DNA from 3 places in the Brevibacterium pigmentatum genome. Region 3 is predicted to be linked to each of the others. Evidence: predicted binding sites of a transcription regulator. Region 3 holds the regulator's gene; each other region holds the start of a gene.
The links. The regulator HrcA, encoded in region 3, represses chaperone genes, less so after heat shock. The targets are predictions, from matches to a motif close to TTNGCACTCGNNNNNNNCGAGTGCNAA.
Positions count from the first base shown of each region.

Region 1: a site for HrcA is predicted at 6,059-6,085, ahead of groL (chaperonin GroEL). Genes of this name have one in related genera too.
Region 2: a site for HrcA is predicted at 3,646-3,672, ahead of groES (co-chaperone GroES). Genes of this name have one in related genera too.

Region 1 is NZ_CP050153.1:3,213,284-3,221,070, reverse strand. It holds gene GUY30_RS14640 (threonine/serine exporter family protein) at 1-1,214, shown strand, start outside; gene GUY30_RS14635 (uracil-DNA glycosylase) at 1,239-1,940, opposite strand; gene GUY30_RS14630 (aldehyde dehydrogenase family protein) at 2,322-3,788, shown strand; gene GUY30_RS14625 (DUF3263 domain-containing protein) at 4,025-4,291, shown strand; gene GUY30_RS14620 (LytR C-terminal domain-containing protein) at 4,294-4,854, shown strand; gene GUY30_RS14615 (cold-shock protein) at 5,256-5,459, shown strand; gene groL (chaperonin GroEL) at 6,242-7,787, shown strand, end outside.
Region 2 is NZ_CP050153.1:2,905,170-2,912,956, forward strand. It holds gene GUY30_RS13195 (ABC transporter ATP-binding protein) at 1-754, opposite strand, end outside; gene GUY30_RS13200 (SRPBCC family protein) at 983-1,408, shown strand; gene groL (chaperonin GroEL) at 1,570-3,162, opposite strand; gene groES (co-chaperone GroES) at 3,199-3,492, opposite strand; gene GUY30_RS13215 (resuscitation-promoting factor) at 3,882-5,111, opposite strand; gene GUY30_RS13220 (TatD family hydrolase) at 5,445-6,416, opposite strand; gene metG (methionine--tRNA ligase) at 6,416-7,787, opposite strand, start outside.
Region 3 is NZ_CP050153.1:2,086,985-2,094,771, forward strand. It holds gene dnaJ (molecular chaperone DnaJ) at 1-706, opposite strand, end outside; gene hrcA (heat-inducible transcriptional repressor HrcA) at 834-1,871, opposite strand; gene GUY30_RS09540 (DUF3097 family protein) at 2,033-2,896, shown strand; gene GUY30_RS09545 (magnetosome magnetite crystal formation protein family) at 3,053-3,727, shown strand; gene GUY30_RS09550 (DUF4870 domain-containing protein) at 3,795-4,556, shown strand; gene hemW (radical SAM family heme chaperone HemW) at 4,643-5,872, opposite strand; gene lepA (translation elongation factor 4) at 5,873-7,741, opposite strand.

The DNA.
Region 1 (7,787 bases), 1.1 Mb from region 3:
ACCTCGTCGACGGACGTCTGGAATTCCATGAGGCACGCAGCCGTCTCGACGCGATCCGGACGCAGCGGCGGCCGTTTCCCGAATGGTTCACCGTCGGTGCCTGGGGCTTCATGGTCGGTGCCCTCGTCCTACTGCTCGGCGGAGGGCCGATTGCAGTGCCCTTGGGCATCACGATGGCGATCGTCGTCTTCCAGCTCGGCAAGCTGCTCGGGCGCACCCACCTGCCGGCGTTCTTCATCACGGCGCTTCAGGCCGCCTCGGCGACGCTCATCGCCACCATCGCCGGCGATGTCGGGATCATCGACTCTCCGCAGTACCTGGTGGCGGCCGGAATCGTGCTGCTGCTGCCGACACAGTCGCTGTATTCGGCGGTTCAGGATGCGCTGACGAACTTCCCGCTTACCGCGGCAGGACGGTTGGTCGGGGTGTTCATGACTCTGGCCGGCATCGTCTCCGGAATCGCACTGGGCATCGTGTGCGGTCAAGCCATCGGGCTCGGCCATATCGAAGTCCTCGTGCCGAAGACGAGTCCGCATGTGGTCACGGCGATCCTGTCGATGGTCGCGGCGGCCGTGGTGTCGATGTCCGGTGCCGTGGCCATGTCGGCCAGGCGCCGGTTCATTCTGCCGGCGGCGCTCGTCGGCCTCGCCTCGCACATCACGATGATGTCGCTGACGCTGCTGAACATCGACAATGTGCTCGCCAGTCTGCTGGCGGCCACCGTCACTGGATTCCTGTCCCGGCCGCTGGCGCTGCGGCTGGGAGCGCCGGCGATCGTGCTCATGATTCCCGGCATCTACACCCTGCTGCAGGGGCTGTCGATCTTCACCGCTGTCTATCAGATCGCCTCGGACTCGGAGAACGTCTCATTCGCCGTGGGTCTGTCCTCGCTGTTCACCGCGATCCTGGCGAATGCGGCTCTCGCCGTCGGCGCCGTGCTCGGCAGCTATCTGGCGCTGCCGCTGAAGAACCTCAAGAGCCAGAACTTCAAGAGCCAGAGTTCGGCCGAGGAGAAGGTCGAGGAGGTCCGCAGCGGCGAGACTTCGACCGCCGTCATCGACTCGGTGCAGCCTGGTGGGGCGAAGACACAGTCGAGTGGTCCCGGCGGATCGGGAACCCAGGCGGGCGGTCCCGGCGGATCGGGGGCCGCGTCGAGTGGACTCGGCGGATCAGGAGCCGCAGACGCGACCGAGACCGGCCCTATTCAGACCTGATCTGAGCTCAGTCCGGATCCGGGCTCAGACCTGATCCGGCAGGGCCCAATCGATCGGTTCGATGCCCTTCTGGGCGAGCAGATCATTCGTGCGCGAGAACGGGCGGGAGCCGAAGAAGCCCCGCCGGGCCGACAACGGTGACGGATGCGCGGATTCGATGATGGCCACCTCGGCGGTGCCCGATGTCAGCAGGGGAGCGAGGTTCCGGGCATCTCGGCCCCAGAGGATGGCGACGAGCGGGTGATCGCGTTCGATCAGCGCGGTGATCGCCCGTTCCGTGATCTCCTCCCACCCCTTGCCGCGGTGGGACGCGGGTTCGCCGGGGGAGACGGTGAGGGCGCGGTTGAGCAACATGACTCCCTGCCGTGACCATGCCCGCAGGTCCCCGTGCTGGGCCGGTGGGATGCCGAGATCGGACTCGAGCTCCTTATAGATATTGCCCAGTGACCTCGGCAGGGGGCGGACCTCGGGGTCGACGGCGAATGACAGGCCGATGGCGTGGCCGGGCGTCGGGTAGGGATCCTGACCGACGATGAGGACCTTGACCTCGGACAGAGGCTCGGCGAAGGCGCGGAAGACGAAGTCTCCGGCGGGCAGGTAGGCGCGGCCGGCGGCGTTCTCGTCGCGGAGGAAATCGCCCATCGAGTGGATGCGATCCTCCACTCCGGCCAGGGCGTTCGCCCAATCGTGGGACATGATCTCGGTCAGCGGAGGCGTCGACGTCATGGGCACGAGTGTAGCCATGCCCTGCGGCCGAGGTCGTACTGGGATGGTGGGGCTGTCGGCGGGGACGGAGACATGGCCGCGAAACCGCCACGGACGTGATTGTTGGGTCGATCCACGGTGATTTCAGCGAGGAAATCACCGTGGATCGACCCAACAATCCTCCATACACCGTGCTGGGGAGCGAAACGTCGGACAGGAACAGCGCGTTCGCCTCGGTGAGGACGGAAGACAACGGCAGCACCGCCTCGGTGAGGGCCCTGCGCGCATGTGCATCCAGCGCAGATCGGGTGTGCGCGATCGCCTACCGAACCGGTGTATTGCGCGTCACTGCCAAGCGTTATGCTCGGCCTAAGGAGTTCATCGTTGAACGAAAGGACCGAAATGTCGGAATTCCCAGAGGCCAAGAACTGGAAGATGCTCATCGGCGGAGAGTGGGTCGATGCCGCTGACGGCGACACCACCGACGTCATCACCCCGATCGACCGCAACGTCGTCATCGCCAAGGTGCCCAACGGCAAGGACGCCGACGCCGACCGTGCCGTCAAGGCCGCGCGGAAGGCCTTCCCGGAATGGGCGGCCCTGCCGTTCAAGGAGCGCCAGAAGAAGCTTCTGGCCTGCGCCGATGCTCTCGAGGCCGCTTCGGAGGAGCTCGCTCAGCTGACCGCGATCGACACCGGCAACGCGATCCGCACCCAGGCTCGCCCGGAGACGATCATCCTGGCCGACCTGTTCCGCTACATGGGCGGCGTCGCCGGTGAGGTCAAGGGCAACACCCTGCCCGCCGGAGACAAGCAGCTCCAGTACACCAAGCGCGTGCCCCTGGGTGTCGTCGCCGGCATCCTGCCGTGGAACTCGCCGCTGATGATCGCCGCCTTCAAGACCCCTGCCGCGATCGCCGCCGGCAACACGATCGTCCTCAAATGCGCCGAGGATGCACCGCTGACCATTCTCAAGATGGCCGAGATCATCGCCGACATCCTCCCTGCCGGTGTGCTCAACGTCGTCACCGGCAAGGGCTCGGTCATCGGTGAGGCCCTCAACGTCCACCCCGACGTCGACAAGGTCTCATTCACCGGATCGACGAGCGTCGGCCGTCACGTCGCCGAGCTGGCCGGTGGTCGACTCGCGCATTCGTCGATGGAGCTCGGCGGCAAGTCCCCGAACATCATCTTCCCGGACTCGAACGATGACGACACCCTCGAGCAGGTGCTGCTGTCGACCCGCTTCGCCCGCCAGGGCCAGTCGTGCACCATGGGCTCGCGTCTGTTCCTCCACGAAGACATCTACGACGACTTCCTGTCCAAGCTCGTCGACGCGGTGTCGAAGATGACGGTCGGCGACCCCCGCGATGAGTCCACCGACATCGGCTGCATCATCAACCAGAAGCAGTACGACCAGGTCGCCAGCTACATCGAGATGGGCAAGGCGATGGACGGCGTCGAGATCGCCTATGACGGCTCCGATTCGCTGGAAGTCGGCGAACCCGGCTTCTACCACGCGCCCGTGATCTTCTCGAAGGCGAAGAACGACTGGCAGACCAGCCGTGAAGAGATCTTCGGCCCCGTCCTCTCGGTCATCCCGTGGAAGGACATCGACGAGGTTATCGACATGGCCAACGACTCCGACTTCGGACTCGCGGCCTTCGTCTTCACCAAGGACGTCGACGCGGCCCTGACCATGGCCAACCGGATCGAATCCGGCTGGGTCCAGGTCAACCAGGGCGGCGGCCAGCTGCCCGGCCAGTCCTACGGCGGCATGAAGACCTCCGGCTTCGGACGAGAGGCATCGCTGGAAGGCATGCTCGAAGGGTTCACCCAGATCAAGCAGGTCAACATCCGCATCCGCTGATCCGATCCGCGAGGTCGGGTCACTCGGTTCGCCGAGGCGGCCCCACCTCGGCTATATTCGTTCCCTTCACCCCGTCGACACGGCCACCGAATCAGTGCCGCGCGGCGGGGTGAGGCGGTTGGTCGGGGAGGATCGGGGAGCGACCTCACATCCGCAGCGGCGCGCCGGAAATTTCGGTACCGCCGATCGGGCGATAATATAGAAGCACAGATACCTCTCGAAGGAGCACAACCTCTATGCCGCCGAACGACGACACCTCAGAACTGAGCGAGCTCGAGGTGGCCGTTTTGGAGTTCGAGCGGCGGTGGTGGAAGTACGGAGGCGCCAAGGACCACGCGATCCGTGAGCGCTTCGACATGTCGGCCACCAGCTACTTCCAGATCCTCAACTCGCTTCTTGACAACCCTGCAGCTCTGGCCAGCGATCCCATGCTGGTCAAGCGCCTTCGCCGAATCCGCAGCACGCGGCAGAGCGAGCGCGCCCAAGCCCGCGTCTCGAGGTAGACATGACCGACGAATTCGACGAGATCGAGCCCGGCCGGCGCAGCGGTGCCCATCGACAGGAGTCCGCGGCGTCGTCGAACATCGGTGCCATCTCGCTGGTCATCATCCTCGCCCTGGTCGCCGTCCTGCTGGTCGTGGCCGCCATCAACATCATCTTCTCCTCGATGGGCAATCCCGAGTCGAAGATCGCCGACCCTCCGGCCTCCGAATCGTCGTCGGCAGAACCCTCACCGAGCGAGAGCGAAGTCAGCGTCGCCGACGACTCGATCACCGTCGACGTGCTCAACGGCTCGGGAGTCTCCGGTGCTGCGAAGAAGTTCTCCGAGGCTGTCGAAGAGAAGGGCTGGAAGCTCGGCCAGGTCGGCAACTATTCGACGAACCTCTCTGATTCGACCGTGTACTACAACGGCGAAGAGAACGCTTCGCAGGCGAAGCTCGTCGCCAAGTCACTGGGAGTCTCGGCCACGGAGGCCTCGTCCGACTTCGAAGCCGACGTGACCGTCGTCATCTGTTCGGACATCGCCGATCGCGGGCCGGAGTCCAGTGGAGGCGGCTCGGACTGACCCGAAGCGATTCGGTCGTGCCGCAGCGCGATTGAGTCGGGGGATCGGTTCGGTTGCGGTCGGGGCCTTCGACGGCGGGCATCCTCGGCGACTTTCTGACCGAACGGTCTGATTTGATTCGCGGCGATCCCCGCTGTGAACAGGGCAGAAACCCTTAGATAACGAATCTATAACAGTGCTGAACCGCTCTAGGCGGGGTGCGCGGCTGCGGTAGAGTTGCAACAGCTAGGCAAGCACAGCACCTTGTGTTCTATTCGTGCTTCACCGAGATAATTCTCTAGAGGTCAATGAGGGAAGTCGCGGGGTCAGTTGAGTTTTACTAGCTTCCGTATCTCGGGTGAGGTCATCTGATCGCGGCCGCGATGCGGGATTTCAATGGCACTGCACTGTATGGAGAAGTAATGGCACAAGGTACCGTCAAGTGGTTCAACGCTGAAAAGGGCTATGGATTCATCACCCTCGAAGGCGACAACCAGGACGTGTTCGTTCACTGGAGCGCAATCCAGATGGACGGCTACCGCTCTCTCGAAGAGGGCCAGCAGGTTCAGTTCGAAGTTGGAGAAGGACAAAAGGGTCCTCAGGCGGAGTCCGTCACCCTCCTCTGAGACTGGCTGCTGTCAGCACAGTTTTCTGATCCGCTGCGGCGGGTCGTCGGAATGGCCTTCGGGCCGACCGGCACCGACCGCACGGCGAAAGCGCCGAGCAGGCAACTGCTCGGCGCTTTTCAGTGCCCGCGTGGTCGGGGCATCCCGCGTTTTGGTGCACTTTGTTCCGAGTTGCACACGTTCTTCTGTGTGTCTTTCAGAACGAGGTGCACCAAAAGTTGAAGATTTGGTGCTGAGAGGGTGCGGGCTCACTCGAGCTGCGCGCGTGTGTGTACGAACTTCGAATCGGCCCAGTTTGAGTTGAATAGCACGTGTTTGAAACAGGGCTGTTCACCCTAAACCGTGCCGATTGCGACCGCGACGTGGGTGTTTGACTGTGCCACTTCGCCCGCGCGTTGATTCCGGCGTCTGTCGACCCGCACGCGGCCGTCGCAAGTGGGCCTGCTCCGGCCCGCTCGAACCTGGGAGCGTCATCTGACCCGGCGTGCTTCACCGTCGGCAGACGTTTCGCGCTGGGCCGAACTGCCCCTGCGCCGTGACCGTGCGGCGAGAACTCGCGGAACGCGGCCCTCCGCAACCGTCATGACGGACCACGAATATTTGCACTCGCATGGGGAGAGTGCTAAATCTAGTACTGGTGAAAACCGATGGGTACCCACCAGTCGTCTCGAGAGCGTGGTCCATATGTGGAATGGAACATGCGGACACACTCTCTGCCGTCGCGGGCGTTGATGACTGCTCTGGATTCCCACTCCACTCCATCAGGGAGGATCTAAGCCACTATGGCAAAGATGATTGCATTCGACGAAGAAGCTCGTCGAGGACTCGAAGCTGGCCTCAACCAGCTTGCGGACGCGGTCAAGGTGACCCTTGGACCCCGCGGTCGCAATGTCGTGCTCGAAAAGCAGTGGGGCGCACCGACCATCACCAACGATGGCGTCTCCATTGCCAAGGAGATCGAACTCGAGGACCCCTACGAGAAGATCGGCGCCGAGCTCGTCAAGGAAGTCGCCAAGAAGACTGACGACGTCGCAGGCGACGGAACCACCACCGCTACCGTGCTCGCACAGGCTCTCGTCCGCGAAGGCCTGCGCAACGTGGCAGCCGGTGCTGATCCGCTCAGCCTCAAGCGCGGCATCGAGAAGGCCGTTGAGGCCGTCACGAACGTTCTGCTGGGCAACGCCATCGATATCGAGACCAAGGAACAGATCGCCGCTACCGCTGGAATCTCCGCTGGGGATCCCGCAATCGGTGAACTGATCGCCGAGGCCATCGACAAGGTCGGCAAGGAAGGCGTCGTCACCGTCGAGGAGTCCAACACCTTCGGACTCGAGCTCGAACTGACCGAGGGTATGCGCTTCGACAAGGGCTACATCTCGGGTTACTTCGTCACCGACACCGATCGCCAGGAAGCTGTCCTTGAGGATCCCTACATCCTCATCGTCAACTCCAAGATCTCGAACGTGAAGGATCTGCTGCCCGTCCTCGAGAAGGTCCAGCAGTCCAACAAGCCGCTGTTCATCATCGCCGAAGACGTCGAGGGCGAAGCCCTGGCCGTCCTGGTGCTGAACAAGCTCAAGGGCACCTTCAAGTCCGTGGCCGTCAAGGCTCCGGGCTTCGGTGACCGTCGCAAGGCTCAGCTCGCCGACATCGCCATCCTCACCGGTGGCCAGGTCGTGTCCGAGGAAGTCGGGCTCAAGCTCGACAGCGTGACCACCGACCTGCTGGGTACCGCCCGCAAGGTCGTCATCACCAAGGACGAGACCACTATCGTCGAGGGCGCGGGAGACGCCGAGGAGATCGCCGGACGGGTCGCCCAGATCCGCGCCGAGATCGAGAACTCGGACTCCGACTACGACCGTGAGAAGCTGCAGGAACGTCTGGCCAAGCTGGCCGGCGGCGTTGCAGTCATCAAGGCCGGAGCCGCCACCGAGGTTGAGCTCAAGGAAACCAAGCACCGCATCGAAGATGCCGTGCGCAATGCCAAGGCTGCTGTGGAAGAGGGAATCGTCGCCGGTGGCGGCGTCTCGCTCATCCAGGCGGGCAAGGCCGCATTCGCCGACCTCGCACTCGAGGGAGACGAGGCCACCGGTGCCAACATCGTCAAGGTTGCCATCGAAGCCCCGCTGAAGCAGATCGCCACGAACGCCGGCCTCGAAGCCGGTGTGGTTGCCGACAAGGTCGCCAACCTCGAAGCCGGATTCGGTCTCAACGCCGCAACCGGTGAGTACGAGGACCTGCTGGCCGCCGGCATCAATGACCCGGTCAAGGTGACCCGCTCTGCTCTGCAGAACGCCGCCTCGATCGCCGGTCTGTTCCTCACCACCG
Region 2 (7,787 bases), 820 kb from region 3:
CGCGCTCGTCGATGTCGAGCATGGTCGCGGCGATCGCCTCGGCGCTGATGGATTCGCTCAGCTCCGTCACCGGGGTGCCGTCGGCGATGAAGACGACGCGGTCGGCGTGGGCGGCGACGATCGGGTCGTGGGTGACGAGCACGATCGATTGGCCGAAATCGCGGACAGCTTCCGACATGATCGCCATGACTTCGCGACCGGACTTCGCATCGAGGTTGCCGGTCGGTTCGTCGGCGAAGAGGACGTCGGGGCGGGTCGCGAGCGCCCGGGCGATGGCGGTGCGCTGCTGTTGGCCGCCGGAGAGTTCATTGGGTCGGTGTTTGAGCCGGTCTTCCAACACGAGGCGGTGGACGACCGTGGAGATCCACGCGCGTTCGTCGGCGTTGGGTCGACGGTCGTCGAGCTCGAAGGGCAGCCGGATGTTCTCTTTGACGGTGAGCGTCGGCACGAGGTTGAACGCCTGGAAGACGAATCCGATCCGGCGACGGCGCAGGGCGGTGAGATCGTCGTCGCGCAGCTTCGTGATCTCCTCGTCGCCGAGGTGGACCGTGCCGGAGGTAGGCCGGTCGAGTCCGGCGAGGACGTGCATGAGTGTTGATTTCCCCGAGCCCGAGGGTCCCATCACCGCGGTCAGCTTGGCCGGTGCGATATCGAGGCTGACTCCGTTGAGAGCCGTGACCGCTGCCCCTTTCGGATCGAAGACCTTCGAAACGTCGCGAAGTCGGGCGATGGGCGTCGTTGGGCCGGTGGTCATAGATTCCTCATGCGTCGGTGCAAGCTGTCCTTTCCAGACTAACGAGGATCAAGCCTCAGAAACATGATAAGCGACTGACCAGTAGGTGTGAGCCAGCTGTGTGAGCCAGGTTCTCTGCCCGCGCGCAGCCAGCTGTATGCGCCGCCCATCGGCGACGCCTGGGACGGTGACAGTACGCACCGGCCGCGCGCCCTGGCCGCGTGCGCCACGTTGTGGTCCACTTGGGAAATGACGAATCCAGCGCTCCATCTCTCAACGTCCATCGACGCCTCCCCCGCCGAGGTGGCCGCCTTCGCCGGCGATCCTGCGAATCTTCCGGCGTGGGCCGCGGGACTGAGCAATGGAATCCGCGAAGAGGCCGGCCGCTGGATCACGGACTCACCGATGGGCGAGGTCGAGGTCCGCTTCGGCTCGCACACTGACCTCGGCATCCTCGATCACGACGTGGTCTTCCCCGACGGCACCATCGTGCACGATCCCCTGCGGGTGCTCGCCAACGACACCGCCGCCGAGGCGGTCTTCACTCTGTTCCGTCTGCCCGGTGTCGATGATGCCGAGTTCGACCGCGACGCTGGCATGGTCCGCGCCGACCTCGCCCACCTGCGGACCCATCTCGAGACCGCTCACGGCTCCGGCACAGTCTCAGACGAATAGCACTGTTTCAAACATGGGCTGCTCAACTTTTTCTGTGCCGCTCGCGGACAGGTGGCGCCGCCTCGGTGAGGGTGAGTACGACTGTGAATACACGAGTGGCCCGGAACGTGATGTTCCGGGCCACTGTCGTGGTCAGAGGTGACTCAGTCCGAGCGAGTGGCTCAGGCCTCGTCCTCCTCTTCCTTCTTCTCGACGACCAGGGTCTCGGTGGTGAGAACCAGGGCGGCGATGGATGCGGCGTTGCGCAGTGCCGAACGGGTGACCTTGACGGGGTCGATGATTCCGGCGCCGATGAGGTCGCCGTATTCGTCGCTGGCGGCGTTGTAGCCCTGGCCGGACTCGAGGTCCTGGACCTTGGCGATGACGACGTAGCCGTCCTGGCCGGCGTTGGCGGCGATCCAGCGCAGCGGCTGGACGACTCCGCGCTTGACGATCTCGGCGCCGGTGAGTGCGTCACCGGTGAGGCCGAGGTCGTTGCCGTCGAGGACCTTCGCAGCGTGGATCAGAGCCGATCCACCACCGGCGACGACGCCCTCTTCGATGGCGGCACGAGTAGCGGACACGGCGTCTTCGACGCGGTGCTTGCGCTCCTTCAGCTCCACCTCGGTGGCGGCGCCGACCTTGATGACGGCGACTCCGCCGGAGAGCTTGGCCAAGCGCTCCTGCAGCTTCTCGCGGTCCCAGTCAGAATCGGTGTTCTCGACCTCGGCGCGGATCTGTGCGACGCGACCGGCAACAGCATCGTCGGAACCTGCACCATCGATGATCGTGGTGTTGTCCTTGGTGACGGTGATGGTGCGGGCGTTGCCGAGCTCTTCCAGGGTGACCTGGTCGAGCTTCATGCCCATGTCCGGGGTGACGACCTGGCCACCGGTGAGGACAGCGAGGTCCTCGAGGATGGCCTTGCGGCGGTCACCGAAGCCGGGAGCCTTGACGGCGGCGACGTTGATGATTCCGCGCAGCTTGTTGACGACCAGCGTCGACAGTGCTTCGCCCTCGATGTCCTCGGCGATGATGAACAGCGGCTTGCCGGCCTGCTGCACCTTCTCGAGGACGGGCAGGAGCTCCTGGATGTTGGAGATCTTGCCCTGGTTGATGAGGATGAGCGCGTCGGAGAGCACAGCCTCCTGGCGATCGGCGTCGGTCACGAAGTGCGGCGACAGGTACCCCTTGTCGAACTGCATTCCTTCGGTGATCTCGAGCTCGACGGACGCGGCCTGCGACTCGTCGATCGTGATGACGCCGTCCTTGCCGACCTTGTCGAAGGCATCGGCGATGAGCTTGCCGATCTCAGGCGACTGAGCCGACAGACCGGCGACGTGTGCGATCTCCGAGGAGTCGGCGACATCGCGGGCGATGGTGCCCAGCTGCTGCGAGACGGCCTCGACGGCGGTCTCGATGCCGCGCTTGAGCTGACCGGGTGCGGCACCTGCGGCAACGTTGCGCAGTCCTTCGTTGACGAAGGCCTGAGCGAGAACGGTCGCGGTGGTGGTTCCGTCACCGGCGATGTCGTTGGTCTTGGTGGCGACTTCCTTGGCCAGCTGTGCGCCGAGGTTCTCGTACGGATCGTCGACCTCGACCTCACGGGCGATGGTCACACCATCGTTCGTGATCGTGGGAGCGCCCCACTTCTTGTCGAGCACGACGTTGCGGCCCTTGGGTCCCAGAGTCACCTTGACGGTGTCGGCCAGGGTGTTGACGCCCTTTTCGAGTGCACGACGGGCTTCGTCGTTGAATTCCAATGATTTAGGCATTCGTCCTCCTGTCAGTGAAGTTGTTGTTCAGGGGATTCAGCCGATGACTGCGAGCACGTCGCGAGCCGAGAGCACGAGGAACTCTTCGCCTGCGTACTTGACCTCGGTGCCTCCGTACTTGGAGTAGATGACCTTGTCGCCGACGGCGACGTCGACCGGCACGCGGTTTCCGTTGTCAGCAACGCGGCCCGGGCCCACTGCGACAACTTCGCCTTCCTGAGGCTTTTCCTTGGCGGTTTCGGGAATGACCAGACCACTGGCGGTAGTCTGTTCTGCTTCGACCTGACGGATGACAATCCGATCTTCGAGTGGCTTGATGGAGACCGACATATCGGGCCCTCTCCCTTCACTGGGTTCTATTTCATCGAGTCAGACGGCGGCTGCTGCCATGAACCTCTCGTCGTCGCGGGTGCCGAGCGGTTCGACCGTCTCATGAAACTGGCACTCAATGAGTGCTAGTGCTAATTCGACTCTAGAACGCTCTTAGCACTCGGTCAACTTGAGTGCCAGCAATTCGTCATGCTCTGGGCGAAAGTTCAGATTGGCGCTTCCGGCCCGCTCCCGACAGGCATCAAAAAGCGTGGACCCCGAGGATCTCTCCTCGGGGCCCACGCTCCTTGCTGACCGCCTCAGCTCAGTTGTCGATATCTGTTGTCAATGGCGGCCAGAGTTCATGGCCTATCAGACGTCCAGTCGGCGACTGCGGCTCTGATCTCAGATCAGGCGCAGGCCCACTGACCCCAGCCGGCTTCGGCCTGCAGCTTCTTGGCGCGATCGAACTGCTCCTGCGGGCTGGCATCGATCGGGTTGCCGCTGCCGCCCATGCTCTGCCAGGTCTGGAGCTTGAACTGGAACAGACCGAAGTGTGCGTTGTTCGACTGGTTCACCGCACGGGGGTTGAAGTTCGATTCGCACTCGGCGATCTGGTACCACCTCGACCCGGGTCCTCCGAGCATGGCCTTGATCTCTGCGGTGCTCATGTCGCCGCCTCCGGAGCCGGAGCCGCCGCCGGTGCTCGAGTCGCCGCCGGAGTCACCGGAGTCGCCCGAACCGGAATCGCCGGAGTCACCCGAGTCGGAGCCGCCGGTGTCAGCCGGCTCTTCCTTCTTCTTGGTGCCCTGGATGACGACCTTGGTCTTGGGTTCGGAGAGGACCTTCTCGTCCTTCTTCTCCTTCTTGACCTCTTCGCCGTTGATCGTCTTGACCTTGTAGGTGACCTGCTTCTCGCCGTCCTTGCCTTCGGTCTCGACTTTGGTCTCGCCCTCATAGAGGGAGTCGGACTTCTTGGTCTCGACCTCAGCCTTGATGGGCTGCTTGTCCTTGACGGTGTCGTTCTTCACGCGGTTGACGGTGAGAACCTGGCCGTCGGAGACCTCAGCGGACATCGGCACGGAAAGGAAGTCGTCCTTGTCGAGTTTGACACCCGTGTCCTTGAGCGCTTCCTTCGCGGTGCCCACAGCGGCCGAGACCTTGTGGTCCTTGCCATCGGCGACGACGGTGAGGTTCTTCGCGGTGGTCACCTCGATGTCATTGCCCTGGTCCTTCAGGCGCTGGCTGGCCTTCGCGTTGAGGTCGGCACCCTTCGCGTCCACACCGAGGTCGGCCAGAGCCTGACCCACGGTGTTCGCGTTGGTCCATTCGTTCGTTTCCTTGCCATCGACGGACAGCGCAACCTTCTTCGCCGTGTTGACGGTGATCGTCATGTCACGGTCGACCTTGGTGCCCACGCCGGGCTTGACCTGGTCGCGCTTATCGACATCGATTTCGTGGCTGTCGAGGATGTCCCCGACCGTTCCACCGAAGGTCCGGATCTCTTCCGCCTGTCCGTCGACCTCCAAGGTCACAGGCTTGTTCATGGTCACAACTGCGCCCGTGCCACCGACGAGTCCGGTGATCACGACCGCCTGTGCAGCGATCTGAACCTTGCGGTTCTTCAGAAAATCAATCACAAAAATATCCCTGAGCAGAGTTTATCGACCTGTTCACTGTAACCGATTCGTTACAAGGTTCGCAAAATATCACGGAAATGTAACGGTGTGAGTTTCCTGAGGGCGTGTCTGACCTGGAGTTCCCCGTGTTTTCGGGGCGTTCCCAATCGTGATATTTCCTCGCCGAGGCGGCCCCACGTCGCGTTATCCCGCTCACAGAACGCGGGGCGGAGTCCGGCCCCGGTGCGACTGTGCGACATCCGGCCGGGTGCCGGTTCACGCTTGCCGCGGGTTGGGTCCCGGTCCCGCCCCCTCGCGCGCCGAGGTCCAGTTCCCGCTTCCCCCGGGTCCGGCTCAGTCCCAGCTGCCGAGGGCTCGCTCCGCGTTGTTCCACACGGCCGCGCACAGCTCCTCTTCGCTCATCCCGCGCACTTCGGCGAGTTTCCGCGCCGTGATCGCGGTGAGGTAGGGACCTCCCGGCTTCCCGCGGTGCGGGTGCGGGGTGAGGAAAGGCGCGTCGGTCTCCGTCAGCAGCAGCTCCAGCGGAGCGGCCGCCGCGGCGCGACGCAGCTCGTCGGCGTTCTTGAACGTGAGGTTGCCGGCGAAGGACATGTAATAGCCCTCGGCCGCGCATTCGCGAGCCATCGCTTCATCACCGGAGTAGCAGTGGAAGATCGTGACATCGGGAGCGCCTTCCTCTTTGAGGATGCGCAGCACATCGGCGTGTGCCTCCCGATCGTGGATCTGCAAGGCACGTCCGGTGCGCTTGGCGATCTCGATATGGGCCCGGAAGGAGCGCTGCTGTTCGGCGATGCCCTCCTCTGCCGTGCGGAAGTAGTCGAGACCGGTCTCCCCCACCACGCGCATGCGATCGTGCGAGCTCACGAGTGATTCGATCTCGGTCAGCGCATCGTCGAGCAGGCCACGTTCGGCCAGCCGCGGTGCCTCGTTCGGATGCAGGGCGGCTCCGCCGATCATCCACGTCCGGCCCTCGGCAGGAGGAGTGGGCACGGTCCGGCGGTCGGCCGCCTCGGCGGGAGAACCTGAATACTGCGACGCCACGAGCGCGGTCGTCCACCGGGCTGCCGGAAGGTCGCAGCCGATCTGGACGATGCGACGAACCCCAGCCTCGGCGGCGGTGTCATGGAAGAAATCCAGCGACGGGAACTCTTCGTCCTCATCCGGGGTGACCTCGGGTTCGGGTTCGCCGGCACCCAGCGGCAGCCGAACACCCGTGCAGATGTCCAGGTGGGTGTGGGTGTCGACGATGGGGTGAGCGAGCGGTTCGGGCACCGGTGGATAGGTTCCGGCGGCGCGCGAGGCCATTATTCGGTCTCCTCCACGAACTTCGGGAACACGGGTTCGGGCTTCGGCAGGGGTGTGCCCGGCTCGAGCGGGAACTCGACGGCCGCGAACGACCGGGGATCCGCCTCGGCGGCGGCGATTCCATCGGCAGCGGCCTCGGCGACATTCGGTGCCAGGGCGGCCGAAGCGTAGGCGGCACCGGCGGCGACGCCGATGGACGCACTCGCGGACACGGCTCCCATCGCCTCGGCGCCGGAGCCGGAATCGACGGCGGTCGGCAGGACCTTCGCACCGGCCTCACCGACGCCCGCGGGCACACCGAGGAGGTCGAGGATCTTGCCCGCGGATTCGGGCATGACCGGCTGGATGAGGATGGAGATGATGCGCACGACCTCGATCGTCACCCACAGCACGGTGGCCATGCGATCCGGATCGGTCTTCTTCAGCTTCCACGGCTCCTGAGCGGAGAAGTAGCGGTTTGCCTCCGAAAGCACCTTCCAGCAGGCCTCGACGTAGAGGTGGAGGGCCTGGGTGTCGACGTGGCGACGGGCGGTGTCGGGTACGGCACGGGCGAGGGCGAGGAGCTTCTCGTCCGCCTCGGTGAGCTCACCCGGCTGCGGAACCTGGGCGTCGCAGTTCTTCTGGATCATCGACAGCGACCGCTGGGCGAGGTTGCCGTACTCGTTGGCGAGGTCGGAGTTCTTACGGGTGATAATCGAGTCCTTCGTGTACGAGCCGTCGTGGCCGTAGGAGAACTCGCGGAAGAGGAAGAAGCGCAGGGTGTCCAGTCCGAAGGCGTCGACGAGGTCGAGGGGGTCGACGACGTTGCCGACGGACTTCGACATCTTCTCACCGGAGTTGAAGAGGAAGCCATGGGCATGGACGCGCCCCGGCAGCTCGATGCCGGCGCTCATGAGGAACGCGGGCCAGTAGACGCTGTGGAAGCGGATGATGTCCTTGCCGATGATGTGGACGTCGGCGGGCCACCACTTCGCGAACTTCTCCTCGTCGTCCGGGAATCCGGCGGCGGTGATGTAGTTCGTCAGGGCGTCGATCCACACATACATCACGTGCTTGTCGTTGCCGGGCACCGGCACACCCCAGTCGAAGGTGGTGCGGGAGACCGAGAGGTCCTTGAGCCCGGAGGCGACGAAGGAGGCGATCTCGTTGCGGCGGGAGTCGGGGCCGATGAACTCGGGATGGTTCTTGTACAGCTCGAGCAGCTTGTCCTGGTACTTCGAGAGGCGGAAGAAGTAGGACTCCTCTTCCGTCCAGGTCACCTCGGTGCGAGTCTCCTTGGACAGGCGGACGCCGTCGACGACCTCGGTTTCGTCATCGGTGTAGAAGGCCTCGTCGCGCACGGAGTACCAGCCGGAGTACGTGTCGAGGTAG
Region 3 (7,787 bases):
GTCCGCCTCCGGGGCCGACCTCACCCTGGCTGCTCAGCTGGATGCGGGTGCCGTCGGAGACGCCGGCGGGGATCCGGATCTTCATGGTCCGCTGTTTGCGCACGCGTCCGTCGCCCTGGCAGTTGAGGCAGGGGTTCGGGATGACGGTGCCGAAGCCGTGGCAGGAGTTGCAGGTCTGGTTCGTGACCATCTGACCCAGCAGGGTCCGGGTCATGCGCTGGACGCTGCCGGCTCCGTGGCACAGCGAGCAGGTCTCGATCTTCGTGCCTTCCTGCGTGCCGGCACCCGAACAGGTGTCGCAGACGACCGCAGTGGTGACATCGAGATCGACGGTGCCGCCGAAGGCCGCGGTCTTCAGGTCGATATTGACTCCGACGAGGGCATCCTTGCCGCGCTGGGTGCGCGGGATCGGGCCTCCGGCCTGACCGCCGCCACCGCCGAAGAAGGTCTCGAAGATGTCTCCGAACCCGCCGAAGCCGCCGCCGGCGGGGAAGCCCTGGCCGTTCTCGCCGCCGCCCATATCGTAGTTGCGGCGCTTCTCCGGATCGGAGAGCACGTCGTAGGCCAGTGAGATGGCTTTGAATTCGTCTTCGTGACCGGGATTGACGTCCGGGTGGTACTTGCGTGCCAGCTTCCGGTACGACGACTTGATCTCAGCCGCGGAAGCATCTTTGGACACTCCGAGTGTTTCATAGTGATCGGCCACAGAAACTTCTCTCTCCCTGACGTAGTGGTCTTCTCTGTTCGTGGTGGTGGCTGCGCTGCTGCGCGGTGCTCACCAGTGTCGTGCTGCCCGTCTGCAGGCGCCCCTGGTCGTCGTCACTGCCGCGGCCCTACCCTCGGTCGAGGATCGAGGACACGTATTTGGCGACGGCACGGACTGCCGAGATGGTCGTCGGATAGTCCATCCGGGTCGGACCGAGCACTGCCAGTCTGGCCGACGAACCCGCGTCATGACCATATTCGGCGGCGACGACGGAAGTCGAACTGAATGATTCGTGAGTATTCTCACGCCCGATGCGCACGCTGATCCCCTCGTGGTCTTCGGCCATCGAGGTGAGCAGCTTGAGCAGGACCACCTGCTCTTCGAAAGCTTCGAGGATCGGGGCCATCTTCTCTCCGAATTCGCTTCCGGAGCGGGCGAGGTTCGCGGTCCCGGCCATGATGATGCGCTCTTCGCGGGTGGCGGCGACGAGGTCGACGACAGCGGCCCTGACCTGCGTCAGACCGGAGTCGTCACGACTGCTCGGCTCGGTCGGTTCAGGGGCGGCCGCCTCGGCGGGGCTCGATCCGAAGACCTGCGCGAGCGTGCGCCCGGCGAATTCGGCGTTGATCTGGTCGCGCAGACCGCGGACGGCGTCTTCGTCGAGCGGGCTCGGGGCGATCACGGACTTCTGTTCGACCTGACCGGCGTCGGTGATGAGGACGACGAGGATCCGCCCGGGGCCGAGGCCGACGATCTCGATGTGTTTGATGCGCGCCCGCGACACCGTGGGATATTGGATGAGCGCCACCTGTCGGGTGAGACCGGAGAGGACGCGGACCGTGCGGTCGAGCATCTCGTCGAGGTCAACATCGCCGTCGATGAGCTGGAAGATCGCGCGACGTTCGGCGGTGGTCAGCGGTTTGAATTCGTCGATGCGGTCGACGAACATCCGGTAGCCGAGGTCGGTGGGAATCCGGCCTGCGGAGGTGTGGGGTTGGGCGATGTACCCCTCTTGCTCGAGCTGGGCCATGTCGTTGCGGATCGTGGCAGGAGAGACGCCGAGGGTGTGGCGCTGCACGATGGCTTTCGATCCCACGGGTTCGTTGGTGGCGACGAAGTCCTCGACGATGGCGCGCAGCACCTGTGCTCGTCTGCTGTCGTTCATCGCGGGCCTCCTCTCCGTGTCGCTGGCCGATCGCGGTCTCGTGCCTGTGTTTGGCACTCCTTGAGTCTGAGTGCCAATTCTACGCTTCTCGTTCCCGGAATTCATTTCTGGGGGTGGCCTGCGGGTCTGCGCGCCTGCGCGGCCGACCTTGATTATGGTGGGTGCCCGTGAATGCTTTTGATCGTTACGGCCCTGATGTGCTCTCCGGTTCCTCGCCGTCGTCGCACCGTCCGAAGAAGTCCCGTCAGGTCGAGCTCGGCCTGGGCATGGTTCTCGAGGATGCGATGAGCGGCTATGTCGGTGCCGTCGTCGGCGCGGAGAAGACCACGGCCGGTGTCGTCGTCAAGCTCGAGGACCGCGTCGGCAAGGTCCGCGCCTTTCCGCTGGGACCGGGCTTCCTCCTCGAGGGGCAGCCCGTCGATGTGCAGCTGCCGAAGAAGAAGGCGCAGCAGCCCGGGCGGACGGCTTCGGGCTCTCGCGCCGTGGTCGGTGCGAAGGCTCGAGTGGCCCGCGGCTCGCGGATCTGGGTCGAGGGCAAGCACGATGCCGAACTCGTCGAGAAGATCTGGGGCGATGATCTGCGCATCGAAGGCGTCGTCGTCGAACCCTTGGGCGGTCTCGATGATGTCGCCGACAAGCTCGAGGCCTTCGGTCCGGATCGGGACCATCGCGTCGGCGTCCTCGCCGACCATCTGGTGAGCGGGACGAAGGAATCGAAGATCGCCGAGGCGGTCCGCGCCGATCCGCGCTACCGCGACGTCGTCCACATCATCGGTCATCCCTACGTCGACATCTGGCAGGCGGTGAAGCCCCATGTCGTCGGCATCCGCGAATGGCCGGTCGTCCCTCGCGGTGAGGATTGGAAGACGGGAATCCTCCGTCGCATCGGATGGCCGCATGCCGACCATCGGGATGTCGCTCGCGGATGGGTGCGCATCCTCGGGAAGGTCAGCACCATCGCCGATGTCGAGCCGACGCTGTCGGGGCGGGTCGAGGAGCTCATCGACTTCGTCACCGTCGGCTGACTGACTCAGCCGGGTCGGCATCTTTCCGTCAGATCGGCGCAGGCTGCTTGTGGCGAAGCTTGTGGCGAATCTGTCACAGGAGTGAGGCTTTCCCGACATCCCCGAGACACGTCGCTCGGCTAGTGTGAATGGCAAGCACGTGTCGAAAGGATCCCCATGTCGCATCACCCCGAACAGCCCGGCAGCCGACCGATGCCGCCGAACTATTCTCAGGCTTCGGGTCCGCAGCAGCCCTACGCGCCGCAGAACCAGCAGTACTCTCAGCCGCGCACGCACGGTGGTCAGCCGGGGTACGGCGCGCAGCCCGGGTACGGGTCTCAGCAGGCATACGGCGGGCAGCAGAATTACGCCGGGCAGCCCGGATATGGCGCTCAGCCCGGCTACGGCATGCCTCAGATGCACAATCCTGCGATGTTCGACTCACGCTCTCTGCCCGAGCGGGCCTACGGGCCCGGCTCCGAGCAGTTCTGGATGGCGCACGAACCCGACCGGAACACGGCCATGTGGACCCACCTCGGATCGCTGATCTTCGGGTTCATGCCGCTCATCATGTTCCTCGTGAAGAAGGATGAATCTCCGTTCGTCCGGGAGCATTCGCGTCAGGGACTCAACGCGATGATCACGAACACGATCGTCACTTCTGCGGCCATCTTCGTTTTCATGATCCTCGGTTTCATGCTGGCCTTGGTGACCTTCGGGTTCGGCCTCTTCATCGTGTATGCAGCCGCCATCGTCCCGATCGTCTACTGCGTCTTCTATATCATCGCTGCCGTCGCAGCGAACAAGGGCGAGGGCTACAAGTTCCCGCTCACCATCAACTTCGTCAAGTGACCATCTCCCCATCACCCCGCACACACTGGGTTAGTGTGGAGTGATCGCAATCTCTGAAGGGACTCTCATGTCGGACAACCCGCAGCAGCCGAACAACGGACAGTCACAGCCGATGCCTCCGAACTATTCGCCGCAGTCGGGCTCGCAGCAGCCCTACACTCAGCAGCCGCAACAGGGTTCGCAGCCTCACCAGGGCAGCCAGCCCCGGTACGGCTCCCAGCAGAATCCGGGGTACGGTTCGCAGCCTCAGAACCCTCAGCAGGGCTCGCAGCCCGGTTACGGTTCCCAGCAGGCGTATGGCAGTCAGCCCGGTTACGGTTCCCAACAGCCCTACGGCGCTCCCCAGGGTCAGCCGCAGCCGGGATACGGTTTCCAGGGAGCATCCTCGGCGCAGTCAGCTGCCGCAGGTGTGCCCATGGGAGCCGAACTGCCGGACGCAGCCTATGGTCCGAACTCACTCGGATTCTGGAACGCGGATCAGAGCGAACGGACGACCGCGCTGTGGTCACACCTCGCCCACGCCGCCACCTACGTGGTCGGTGTCGGCTGGATCGTCACGCTCATCCTCTTCATCATCAACAAGGACAAGTCGCCGTTCCTCCGCCATCATGGTGCGCAGTCGCTCAACCTGCTGATCATCGGCGTCATCGCCGGGTTCGGCATCGGACTGATCGGTGGAATCCTCTCGATCGTCGGCATCGGACTGCTCATCCTCCTGCTCCTGCCGGTGCTCTCGATCTACATGATCGTCATCGAGATCATCGCCGGAACGGCAGCCAATCGCGGTGAGGGCTACCGAATCCCGATGACTCCGAACTGGGTCAAGTGATCTGACGGTCTCCGAGAATCTCTCGTCAGCAGATTCGCCGAACAGCTCGCCCCGCCGCCCGATTCGGGTGGCGGGGCGAGACTCATTCACACGTATTCGGTGAGGATGCGCACCATATAGTCGGCCATAAGGCGTCCCGGCAGGGTCGGCTGGAACCAGCCTGCCTCCGCACCATCGGCGGCGAGCAGTCCCTGCTTGATGAATGTTCTGATCGCCTGCTGGCTGCCTGGTGCCAGAGAGTCCAGTCGCAGCTCTCGGTCGATGCGGGCGGCGAGCATGATCCGTTCGACCTCCCGGGTCTGGTCGTCGAGGACCTCACGACCGATCGACGGGGACTCCCCCGCCATCAGTCGGTCGGCCCAGGCGCGCGGGTGCTTGGCGTTCCAGAACCGGACTCCCCCGACATGTGAGTGCGCACCGGGTCCGAAACCCCACCAGTCCGCATTGCGCCAGTACGCCATATTGTGCTCACAGCGCGTATCGGGACCGGTCGACCAATTGCTCACTTCATACCAGTGCAGGCCGGCGGACGAGATCGCGGCGTCAGCGATCTCGTACTTGTCAGCCAGGTCGTCCTCATCGGGCATCGGCAGTTCGCCGCGGCGGACCATCGCGCCCATCTTCGTTCCCGGCTCGACGATGAGGGAGTAGGCCGAGATGTGGTCGACCTCGTTGGACAGGGCCACGTCGAGAGAGCGTCTCCAATCGTCGATCGACTCCCCCGGGGTGCCGTAGATGAGGTCGAGGCTGAGTTCGAGGCCCGCCTCCTTGACCCACCGGGCCACCTCGGGGATCTTCTCCGGATCGTGAGTGCGGTCCAAGGTCGCGAGCACATGCGGCACGGCCGACTGCATGCCCATGGAGATGCGGTTGAAACCGGACCCGGCGAGGGTCTCGATATACGCGGGGTCCAAGGTGTCGGGGTTGGCTTCGGTGGTGACTTCGACGTTTTCGGCCAGGGAGTATCGGGCACGGATTTCGTCCATCACCCCGGCGAGCACATCCGCGGCGAGCAGCGTCGGGGTGCCCCCGCCGAAGAAGATCGTCGAGACCTCACGGTCGCCCGCCCCCGCCTCGGCGAGGGTGGACACGGACAGATCCAGCTCACGGGCGAGATTGCCGCGGTAGTCCTCGCGGGAAGCGCCCGGGCCGAGGTCGTCGGCGGTGTAGGTGTTGAAGTCGCAATAGCCGCAGCGGACCCGGCAGTACGGGACGTGGACGTAGAGACTCAGCCCCCGCCCGGCGGAGCCGATCCCTGCCGATGTCGGCAGGGAACCGTCGCGCGGAGGGACCTCACCGGTCGGTTGTGCGGGCACTTACTTCTTGCTGTCCTTCGTCTCCGGCTCATCGGAGGACAAGGCCGCGATGAACGCCTCCTGCGGAACCTCCACGGTGCCGACCATCTTCATCCGCTTCTTGCCTTCCTTCTGCTTCTCGAGCAGCTTGCGCTTACGGCTGATGTCGCCGCCGTAGCACTTCGACAGCACGTCCTTGCGGATGGCGCGGATGGTCTCACGGGCGATGATGCGCGAGCCGATGGCCGCCTGGATGGGCACCTCGAACTGCTGGCGCGGGATGAGCTTGCGCAGCTTCCCGGCCATCGCCACCCCGTAGGAGTAGGCGTTGTCGCGGTGGACTATCGCGGAGAACGCGTCGACCTGGTCGCCGTGCAGCAGGATGTCGACCTTGACGAGGTCGGAGGCGTCCTGGCCGTCGTCGGAATAGTCGAGGGAGGCGTAGCCCTTGGTTCGGGATTTCAGCTGATCGAAGAAGTCGAAGACGATCTCGGCCAGTGGCAGGCGGTAGCGGATCTCCACACGGTCCGAGGACAGGTAGTCCATGCCCTGGAGTTTGCCGCGGCGGTCCTGGCACAGCTCCATCACCGCACCGATGTAGTCGCTGGGGGTGAGGATGGTCGCCTGCACCATCGGTTCGCGGACTTCCTTGATCTTGCCCGTCGGGTATTCGCTCGGGTTCGTCACCACGGTCTCCGTACCGTCTTCCATGGTCACGTCGTAGATCACGGACGGGGCCGTGGAGATGAGGTCGAGATCGAATTCACGTTCCAGCCGGTCACGCAGCACTTCGAGGTGGAGCAGGCCGAGGAATCCGCAGCGGAAGCCGAAGCCCAGAGCCGTCGAGGTCTCGGGTTCGTACGCCAGGGAGGCGTCGTTGAGTTTGAGTTTGTCGAGGGCGTCACGGAGCACCGGGTAGTCGGAGCCGTCGATCGGGAAGAGACCGGAGAACACCATCGGCTTGGGTTCGCGGTAGCCGCCGAGCGGCTCGGACGCGGGACCCGCGGCCGCGGTGACGGTGTCGCCGACCTTCGACAGTCGCACGTCCTTGACACCGGTGATGAGGTAGCCGACCTCGCCGACGCCCAATCCCTTCGTCGCTTTGGGTTCGGGCATGGAGGCGCCGATCTCCAGCAGCTCATGAGTGGTGCCGGTCGACATCATCTCGATCTTCTCACGTGGGGCCAGCGAACCGTCGATGACGCGGACATAGGTGACCACACCGCGGTAGGTGTCGTAGACGGAGTCGAAGATCATCGCGCGCGCTGGCGCGTCGGCGTCGCCGACGGGTGCGGGAATATCGGTGATGATGCGGTCGAGGACCTCCTCGACGCCTTCGCCGGTCTTGCCGGACACGAGCAGGCAGTCCTCGGGTTCGCAGCCGATGAGGTTGGCGAGCTCTTCCGCGTATTTCTCCGGCTGCGCGGCCGGCAGGTCGATCTTGTTGAGCACGGGGATGATCGTCAGATCGTTCTCCATGGCCAGGTACAGGTTGGCCAGAGTCTGGGCTTCGATGCCCTGAGCGGAGTCGACGAGCAGCAGGGCGCCTTCACAGGCGGCCAGCGACCGCGAGACCTCATAGCTGAAGTCGACGTGGCCGGGTGTGTCGATCATGTTGAGTGCGTACGGAGTCTCCTCGTGTTCCCACGGCATGCGCACGGCCTGGGATTTGATGGTGATTCCGCGTTCGCGTTCGATGTCCATCCGGTCGAGGTACTGGGCACGCATATCGCGGTTCTCGACGACGCCGGTCATCTGGAGCATGCGGTCGGCCAGGGTCGACTTGCCGTGGTCGATATGAGCGATGATGCAGAAATTGCGAATCAGCTCGGGTGAGGTGGCAGACGGTGAAATCCGCTTTGAAGCTTCCTTATTCACCTGAGGTGACATGAACGCCCTTCCTTTGACAGACCAGGTCCCCAGACAGACCGGATCC